2 regions of the Halanaerobium sp. ST460_2HS_T2 genome follow, and region 2 is predicted to be linked to the other one. Evidence: riboswitches for the same ligand, from Rfam matches in the RefSeq annotation. Region 2 holds a riboswitch; the other holds the start of a gene.
What was found. Region 2 has a riboswitch for cyclic di-GMP ahead of DFR80_RS03970 (hypothetical protein). Riboswitches for the same ligand answer to the same signal wherever they lie in the genome.

Region 1: it holds a riboswitch for cyclic di-GMP, as region 2 does, so the genes downstream of both, DFR80_RS00850 (sensor domain-containing diguanylate cyclase) here and DFR80_RS03970 (hypothetical protein) in region 2, are expected to answer to the same signal.

Annotation. Positions count from the first base shown of each region.
Region 1 covers NZ_QPJF01000001.1:181,890-186,926, forward strand. Annotated here, with positions in the region: gene feoB (ferrous iron transport protein B) at 1-412, opposite strand, end outside; gene DFR80_RS00835 (FeoA family protein) at 412-642, opposite strand; gene DFR80_RS00840 (DtxR family transcriptional regulator) at 648-1,325, opposite strand; gene DFR80_RS00845 (response regulator) at 1,847-2,209, opposite strand; gene DFR80_RS00850 (sensor domain-containing diguanylate cyclase) at 2,530-3,690, opposite strand; cyclic di-GMP riboswitch class I at 3,811-3,901, opposite strand; gene purH (bifunctional phosphoribosylaminoimidazolecarboxamide formyltransferase/IMP cyclohydrolase) at 4,214-5,037, opposite strand, start outside.
Region 2 covers NZ_QPJF01000006.1:11,281-16,317, reverse strand. Annotated here, with positions in the region: gene DFR80_RS04000 (YbaB/EbfC family nucleoid-associated protein) at 1-35, opposite strand, end outside; gene dnaX (DNA polymerase III subunit gamma/tau) at 38-1,981, opposite strand; RNA gene ffs (signal recognition particle sRNA large type) at 2,048-2,314, opposite strand; tRNA gene DFR80_RS03985 (tRNA-Ser) at 2,347-2,438, opposite strand; tRNA gene DFR80_RS03980 (tRNA-Ser) at 2,619-2,711, opposite strand; gene tadA (tRNA adenosine(34) deaminase TadA) at 2,698-3,162, opposite strand; gene DFR80_RS03970 (hypothetical protein) at 3,427-3,885, opposite strand; cyclic di-GMP riboswitch class I at 3,896-3,974, opposite strand; gene DFR80_RS03965 (DUF4402 domain-containing protein) at 4,336-5,037, opposite strand, start outside.

The sequences.
Region 1 (5,037 bases), on a different contig from region 2:
TGATTTTAATTCCCTTCTTCTCAGCTTCGTCAGCCATATTTAAAACGGCAATTAAATCTACTCCCATTTCTAAAAGCTGAACCGTAAAATATAAATTTCGATCCAGATTAGAGGAGTTAATAATATTCAAAACGACATCATAATCTCCTGTAGTCAAAAAATCTCTTGCCACTACCTCATCATCCGAATATGCTCCCAGAGAATATGTACCCGGTAGATCAATAACCTCCAGTGAGTAATTCTGATAGGAAGCTCTACCCATTTTCTTTTCAACTGTTACCCCTGGCCAGTTACCAACATGCTGTCTGGACCCTGTCAATTCGTTAAACATAGTGGTCTTTCCAGAATTGGGGTTGCCAGCCAGAGCAATTTTAACTTCATTATTTTTTCTCTTACTTTTATTTAAAGCCATTAATTTTCACACCCTTCTTTATCTACTATTACTTTATGAGCCATTCCCCGTCCCAGTGCAACACGATTATCACCAATAGCAACAATCAGTGGTCCACCTGAACTCCTATGAATCTTAATTTTTTTACCACTTACAAATCCTAAATCCGTTAATTTACCCTTTACAGTTCTACCGCCAACTATTTCTTTAATACAGGCTGTCTCACCCACTCTTAACATTGCTAAAGGCATCAACCTTAAACCTCCTTAACCAGAATCTCTGCCGCTTCATTCTGGCGTAAACTTAAACTGTAACCTCTGACCCTGATTTCAATTGGATCACCCATTGGTGCTTTACCCTTCACTTCAACCAGAGCTCCTCTATTTAAACCCATATCCATTAATTTTCTTTTTAAACGACCTTTAGACTGAACCTTTAAGATCTTTGCTTTAGAACCGACACTTATCTTATCTAACATAATCTGTTCTGCTGTCATTTTTTTCTCCTCCTTATTCTCCTTCAGTTTAAAAGCACAATTTTGTTCCGCTAAATAATTATTTTTGATTAAATAATCAACCATTTTTTCAAAACTTTCTTCACTTAAAGCATGCTCTATACCACAGGCATCATTGTCAGCTTTTTTTTCACTTACTCCGAGTGTTCGGTTTAAAAATAAGTAAATTATTTGATGTTTACAACGAATTTTTTCTGCAGCACGATAACCAGCATTAGTTAATTCTATAGGGCCATACTTTTCCTGACTTACTAAACCTTCCTGATTCAGCTTTTTTAAACCCTGATTAACAGAAGATGCTGCTATGTGCAGTCTGTTTGCAATATCTGTCACTCTAGCTGAGCCATTTTCTTTAATTAAATCGAAAATAGCTTCTAAATAATCTTCCAGTGATTCTGATAGATTCAACTTTACTTCCAATTTTTTCTCCCCCGTTTTTAGGTTAACCTAAAAATATACTAAAAAAATTATGAAACTGGATATACTTTATTATTTTTAAATGAAAACGATTCTCAACTTCAAGTAAAATTATATATAAACAAATTACTTTTGTCAAGAATATATTATAAAAAAATATCTATCAGGCCTGTTATTGCAGCTATCAGTAATTATTACTGATAGCTGCAAATGTTTTAAATCTCCTGTTACAATTTGATGCTGAAGCGCAAAAAAGTTTTAAAATATGTTTTTAATCTTTTTCTAATCTTTATTTAAAGTTTTTTTAATAATCCACTGGTATTATATAATTGTAGCAAAGAAATAAACTTTGTTATCCCCTTTTTGAAGCTGTTGCAGAGGACAGCTTTAAGCATAGATAAAAGTAATAGATACTTTTCTCCTTGTTTTACCCACCTTTTTCCCGAGGTGGGTTTTTTCATTTTAAAAAAAATTCTCTATCTTTATATTTATTAAATAAAAGATAGAGAACTAATTTAAATATTTTACTGTATATTTAATTTATTAATTGTTTCTTCGATTTTTCCTTTTTTAAATGGTTTAACTATAAAATCTTTAGCTCCAGATTTTATTGCTTCCAGTACAATCTTTTTTTGCCCCATTGCACTGCAAATTACAACTTGAACATCAGAATCAATTTTTTTTAGCGTTTTGACCGCTTCAATACCATCCATTTCGGGCATCGTGATGTCCATAAAAACTATATCGGGATCCAGTGATTTATATTTATCAACTGCTATTTTCCCATTTTCTGCTTCACCAACAATTTCATGTCCAAATTCCTTTAGAATTTGTTTGAGCTTTAAACGCATAAATGCTGTATCATCTACCACCATTACCTTTGCCAAATTAATCACTCCTATTCTTATTGTTATATAGTTATAGATTAAATAATTTCTCCAATTTAATCTATTTCTAATCTTACTTTAAAGGTTTTTTAATAAATAATTGTTACTATAAATATAGAAAAGATAAATACTTTATTTATCCCCTTTTTAAGCTGTTGCAGAGGACAGCTTTAAGCATAGATAAAAGTAATAGATACTTTTCTCCTTGTTTTACTCGCCTTTTTCCCGAGGCGAGTTTTTTCATTTTACATAAAATTTCTTTACTGATATCAGGATTATATAAAACTTTCGATATAAGTGGGGGATGATTTCAATTAAATTTATTTCTTTTTTGATTTGTTTTTTGCTTTATTAGCATACATTCTTTTATCTGCTTTTCTAAAAACTTCTTCTAAAGATATCTCTTCACTTTTCTTTACTGCATATCCAATCGAAATAGAAAAAATTTCTATTAGATTTTTTTGCTTTAAATAATCGCTTTCTTTTTCTTTAATTCGATTACATATTTTTTCAGCTTCATCGGAGTCGGTCTCCGGTAAAATAAGAGCAAACTCATCTCCTCCAATTCTTGCAGCGATATCAATCCCTCTAATTGATTCTTTAATCATCTGAGCTGCAGTTATTATATAATTATCACCCTGCTGATGGCCAAAATTATCATTAACATATTTTAAATTGTCAAGATCAGCTATTAAAATTGCTACCGGTAACTTTCTGCTCGAATCCAGGCGCTCCATTTCATTTTCAAAATACCTTCTATTATAAAGTTCAGTCATTTCATCATGTAAAGAAAGATATTTAATTTCTCTTTCCTTTTTTTTATTCTCTGTAATATCTAGTGAAGAACCTACAATTTTTTCTACCTCTCCCTTATTAATTACTGGCGTTAGTTTAGTTAACCATACTCTTTTACCCGCTGGTAGAGTAAGCTCTTCTTCATAACTAATACTGCTTTTTTTATCCAAACAGCGTCTATATTTTTTTTCTAATTCAGGTCCTACCTTTTCCCCAAAAATTTCGATCGGTGTTTTACCAGCAACTTCTTTAGTTTTTAACCCTGTTGCTTTTTCATGAAAGCTGTTTAAACGCTGATATCTAAATTTACCACTCTCAACATTAATTAGAAAAATTGCATTCTCAACATTAGATAAAATAGTTTCGTATTCCCTGGATAATTTTTTTAATTTTAAACTATTCTCTTTACGCTCAGAAATATCTCTCACACTTACTATTATTCGCTTCAGGCTATCTCGGTTACGCCTGAGTTCATTCTCTAAAATATTGTGATTTGTAATATCTTTTGCCTGACAAAAAATATTTTCTACATCACCAGGATCTTTTCCCAGAAATTTTGCATAACTCAAATTTGCCATTTTATAAGTATATGGGTCTTTATAATAACAGATTTTCTGTTCAAGATTATTAACAATATTTTCATTAACCTTTTTTTCGATCAAATTATCTACTGCTCTTTTACTCATTAAAAAAATGGACCTCCTTCAATATCCACTCAACTTAAAACAATAAGTTCAGTAAAAAAATTAAATTTTTATTATTTAATCAAAAATAGCCAGCAATAAAAATCACTGGCTATTAATTCCCGAGGCAGATCTGACAATCATAGATAATATTAACATCCTTAGACTCAGATTTTTGCGTCACAGCCTTTCGACTATTTTGCCTTTAAATAAATTATTAGATTTTAAAGTAATTACTACTATTATATAAATATTCAAGATTAAAATAAAAATCCCTTTTTAAAAGTCAATTTTTTCTAAAGATGAATATTTATATCATTATAAAGCATTATTTTTAATAACTTTTAAACAAAAATAAAAATTCCCCATTCTTATCTTAATGGCTGAGTAGGGACCATTAAAAAGAATGGAGAATTGATTAGGGAAATTTATATTAACCCAGCATAAACTGGGTTTTTCTAATAATTATCTTTTCCAAATAACTACTTATAACAACAAAATAAATTTAATCTAAAATAAAGTGAATTTAGTGTCTAAAATGCCTTTTGCCAGTAAAGACCATTGCAATTCCCAATTTGTTACAGGCTGCAATTACCTTCTCATCTCTGATTGAACCCCCCGGCTGAATTATTGCTTTAATGCCAAGTTCGGCAGCTTTTTCTACTGCATCAGGGAATGGGAAAAACGCATCAGAAGCAACAACTCCACCTTCCTGGCGGCCTTCAGCTTTACGGCCGGCAATAATCATTGAGTCAACTCTGCTCATCTGACCGGCACCAACACCAACTACCATCTCATCTTTAGCCATTACAATTGCATTTGATTTAACATGTTTAACTACCTTCCAGGAAAATAATAGGTCTTTTATCTGCTCTTCAGTTGGAGCTTTTTCGGTCACTACTTTAAGATCCTCAGCAGCAGTCTGAGCTAAATCTCTATCCTGAACTAAAAGACCCCCTGTTACCTTTTTCATACTGTAGCCAGGTTTTTCTCTATTAATAGAAAGCTCACCGGTTTTTAAAATCCTCATTTTTTCAGATCTAGCTTTAAGAATTTCTAATGCCTCTTCTTCATAATCGGGAGCTATAACAACTTCTATAAACTTATCCTGATCAGCAATTTCTTTAGCTGTTTCAGTATCAATTTTTCTATTTACTGCCACAATTGAACCAAAAGCAGATAATGGATCTCCTGCATGGGCATTAACAAAAGCATCTTTAAGCGTATTAGCTGTTGCCATACCACAGGGATTAGCATGTTTAATTACGGCAGCTGCTGGCTTAGCTTCAAATTCTTTTACAAGTTCTAAAGCACCATCTGTATCATTAATATTATTATAGGACATTCCTT
Region 2 (5,037 bases):
TTCTGTGCCTGTTTCATCATTTTTTGCATATTCATTATTAATTTCCTCCTCTATTTTCTAAAATTGATTGGTCCACTTCAATAATCTCACCAGAAAAAATTCTGGCTAAACTCTCTATATCCAATTCCCCCGCCTGATCGCTCAAATCTGTTGATTGCGAAGCAGGTTCATCCTTCTCAGAATTAAAATCTTCTACCAGATCAACTTCATCACTCTCAACTTGACTGGAGACTGCTGGTTGATCAATTGGTTGGTCAGTTATTTTTTTTTTAGCACCAAGCTGGAATTCTATTTCAACAGCTTCATTTAATGTATTCCTCAAAACTCTGGCTACCATTGCCTGATTGGAAGAAGCCCCTTTATAATGAAATTTCTTTGATTCAGGAAAAGCTATAATAATTGTCTTTCCTTCCACTGCTGTAGGAGCACCCTCTCTCAAAAGTGCCTGAACTGATACATCTAGCTGACGAATTTCTTTTAAAACCCGGGCCCAGTTTTCCTTAACCTTCTGTAAGCTAACCGCACCACCAGAATTATCAGACTGGCTGACCGTTTCGTCTGAAACTTCTTTTTGGGCTGTTGTTTCCTCCTGAGCAATTTTATCATCGTTCTGACTTCCTGCTACAGTCGGTTTCTGTTCATTTTTCTGCTCACTTTTTTGTTCATTTTTTTGTTCATTTTTTTGTTCCAGATTTTCGCTTTCTTTTTGCTCCTCAGCTGTTTTTTGCTCAGCTTTATTTATTGACTCAGGCTGATTAACTGTTTCCATTTGGGCAGCAGATTTTTTAGTCTTAATTTTCTGCTTAAAATCAGAACTATCATTCCCGGTTAAGAAATTATCTAATTTAAACTCCAGTTCAGAAAGACGGGCCTCCAGTGAGCTGCCACTGCTTCCCCTACTACTTAATTTTATAACACTTATCTCCAATTGTAAACGGGGTCTGGCACTTGAGCGCAGCTTTTGCTTTAAAGAAGCAAACTCATCTATAATTCGAGTTATCTTTTTGGTACTCAAATTAGCAGCAACAGAAGCGATTTCTTCTAAATAGCTACGAGAATACTCTAAAATTCCGGAATCAATCCCACATTCTTTAATCAGAAGTAGTTCGCGGCAGTATTCTATTAATTCTTCACTGAACCGCTCGATTCCAAGACCTGAATCCAGCTGTTTATTCAATAATTGGAGAGCCTGCTGACTCTGCTCCCTGCTTAAATAAAGTAAAAATTCTTTTAAATCCGATTTATCAATTCTGCCCAGCATCCTGGAAATCTCATCAGCACTTAACCGACCATCACTAAAAGAAATGGCCTGATCCAGAAGACTAATTGCATCTCTCATTCCACCCCGGGCACTGCGAGCTAAAATATCCAGAGCTTCTCTGTCTATTTCATAACCTTCCGCCTCTGCAATATATTGCAGACGTTTTTTTAAATCAGATAAGGTTAATAAAGTAAAATCAAAACGCTGACAGCGGGACATAATAGTTGTAATAACTTCGTGGGGCTCTGTTGTTGCCAGAATAAAAACTACACTCTCAGGTGGCTCTTCGAGAGTTTTTAAAAGGGCATTAAAGGCTCCTTTGGTCAGCATATGCACCTCATCAATGATATAAACTTTATACTGTCCCTCACCCGGGTAAAATTTGACCTTTTCTCTCAACTCTCTTATCTCATCAATACCACGATTAGAAGCCGCATCGATTTCAATTACATCAAGCGAATTGCCTTTTTCAATTCTCTGACAGGAATTACACTCTCCACAGGGTTCGAACTCAGCTGAAGGATTAGCACAGTTTAGTGACTTGGCAAAAACTTTCGCTGTTGAAGTTTTTCCCGTTCCTCTGGGACCAGCAAAAAGATAAGCGTGTGCTACTCTGTCATTTTTTAAAGCATTTTTCAACGTTATTTTGACCTGATCCTGACCGATCAGATCATTGAAATTTTCTGGCCTGTATTTTCGATAAAGAGAGAGAAAGGACATTTTTTTCACCTCAAAAATAGTATTATATAACAAAAACACCCTATTCCGGGTGTTTTAAAAAAGTGGCCGCACACCGAGCTTCGAAGATTTTCTCCCAGGCGTTACCCTGACAGTTGGCTCGAACCAGGCACCCTCGCGGCACATGAAGCGACTTGCTTACCGCTGCTTCCTCCCGGACCTGACGGGGTTCACAAGACTTCATTGCGCGAGACCCAATTGTCAACACTACTTATCAGGGCCAGACCCTGAAAGAAAAAATCCTCAGCCACGGCGTCAATCCTGCTCTAGCGGTTTGCAGGTTACAGGGCACCGCTACCACCCCATTTAGTGCGGCCAAATCTTAAGCAAAAATTATAAAATTTTAATGGCGGAGAGGGAGGGATTCGAACCCTCGGTAGGTTTGAGCCTACACCCGCTTTCCAGGCGGGCCCCTTAAGCCAGACTCGGACACCTCTCCGTTTTGGAGGTTAGAGATTGGAGGTTGGTAATTGCACTGAAACTTTCTTTAATATTACGCAAGGTTAGTTTCAGTATTTGGCCATCGAGGCCGTCAGAAGTTAGTTAACTAACTCAATTACTCCAATTCTAAGTCTCTACTTTGAAAATTTATATATAATCTATGGATGATAAAATCTAATGGCGGAAGGAGAGGGATTTGAACCCCCGAGACAGCAAAACTGTCTACTCGATTTCGAGTCGAGCGGTTTCAGCCAGACTCACCCATCCTTCCGTTTTCTTAAATCACGGAAAAAATCTTTTAAAAGCTGAGCTGATTCTGCTTCCATTACTCCTGCTTCAACTTCCACCTGATGATTAAAGCGTTCATCATTTAAAAGCTGATAGAGACTTTTGACAGCTCCGGCTTTGGGATCGCTGGCTCCGTAAACAAGGCGCTTAATCCGAGACTGCAAAATTGCTCCTGCACACATGGGACAGGGCTCAAGAGTCACATAAAGCTGGCAATCTTCCAGGCGCCAGCTAGCCTCATTTGCGGCAGCTTCTCTCAGAGCAATCATTTCAGCGTGAGAAGTTGGGTCCTGAGTTTGCTCCCGGAGATTAAACCCACGGCCAACAACCTGATCATCACAGACAACAACTGCACCGATTGGAACTTCAGCTCTTTGATAAGCCTTCCTGGCTTCTGCCAGGGCCATCTTCATATATTTTATATCATCTTCCATAGAATAACTCCTGCAAAAATACAATATTTCAACTTGCAACATCAACTATTATAACAGCTGCTCATAATTTTTGCAAGCATTTTCTCCGAAAAATTTATCTGACTTCAAGCAGCTAACAGACACTTCCCTCAATCAGCTCTATTTTCAACTTTAAAAGCAAAAGAAAACGCCTGCAGAAGCAGACGTTAAGTACTTTTTCTTTTATAAAAATCTATTATATTTACTATATTGCAAAAACGTGCACTTTACTCTCAGATATTATAATTAATTTTTAGGCCAGTCGATTTTAAAATCAACCGCAAATGGTTTTACTTCTTTATCCGCAGCTGCAACTACTTTAACATCCCAGGTTAAATTGGCCCTATCCAGTGTCCTATTTGTTAAAACTGGTCGGCTTTGACTAACTTTTACCCAATTTTTATTTAAATTATTTCTAACATAGACATCCACCCCATTAAGCTCGGGTGTTTCAGCATATATTTCCCAGGGAAGATTAGAGCTGATAACTGTCTCGCCTGCAGCTTCGATTTTCATTACCTTTTGATCTGCATCTATATTTTTATTAGCAAATTCACTTTCAAAATTAACTGCTCTTCTAGTTTCTAATTTCTGTGTAGGTTCGATAATAGTCACTGACATTCCAACTCTAGCACTATCCGCCGCCACCTGTAGACTTAAACTTAAAACTAGAAAAAGAACAATTAAACTAATTTTTTTTAACATTTTTTCCTCCTTTTGCAGCCAGGCAGTCTGATCTGCTCAGACCCTTAGCTTTGTGTCCCTACTTCACAATAGGTTTACCCCTTCAAGGAGAGCACAAAATATAAAACCTGCAGTCATAATGACAGCAGGAAGACATATAACCCTACTTAGGTAGTCAGTCAACCGTAGTTATTAAACCTTAGGTTCCAACTTTGCGCCTCTAACCTTTCGGAAAAAGTAGCCCTTCTCTGCCAGGGTGATTATTTACTTTAACTTAATTCTACTACAAATTAATCTTCTTTGTCAAGAACTTTTAAAGATGATAAAAGTTCCTTCAAAGCCGACTTTAAAAACAAAACCATCCTATCTTTCTACCTCTTATTATAAAGAAGCCACAAACTCTCATTATAAAGGGTCTACAAATCAAATTATCATAGACCCTTTCTATAATAATTATTACAAGCTGAAACATTACTCAAAAGTAACGGTAACAAAAAATTGTCCACTATATAAACCAGGATCTAAATTAGCATTAACATCCAGAGTTGCTCCGATATTAAAAATACCATAACCATTTCCATCCAGGGTTTTGCTATCATTGTCAGTTACAAAAGTGCTGACAGTCATCTTATTATTTGCATCATGGCTTATAATAGTCTGATCAGTAAAATTAATATTATACTGAGTATATGGAAGCCAGATCACTTCAATAACAGCAGGCTGCTGATTACCATCATGATAGCCAGAATAACCATTTCCCGTTGTTAAAACACCGGCGGGGTCAACTGTTATTGTGCCATCAGCTGCTGTAAATGAACCAAAATAAAGATCTTCCAATTTTGCAATTGATACCGGTATAAACTGTCGGGGCTCGCCAATTTCTATCCACTGATTCGGCTGAGTATAACCTACATAATAAGGTTGTGATAAATCTAAGTCACCAACATTTATTTCAAAAGTAATCTGCTGACATTCTCCTTTATTCAAAAGAGTTATTGGTTTAGAATCTATATAATCAACTTCGCTTTTTTGATCATTGAAGTAAATATCCCGTTCGATACTACCATCCTGATCGGCGCAGACAGTAACAGTTACTCGATAGATATCATCTACAATCGTAACCTCATAAATACTAAGTTTAAAAGTTCTGGGTGGATAAGCATATTCATTTAC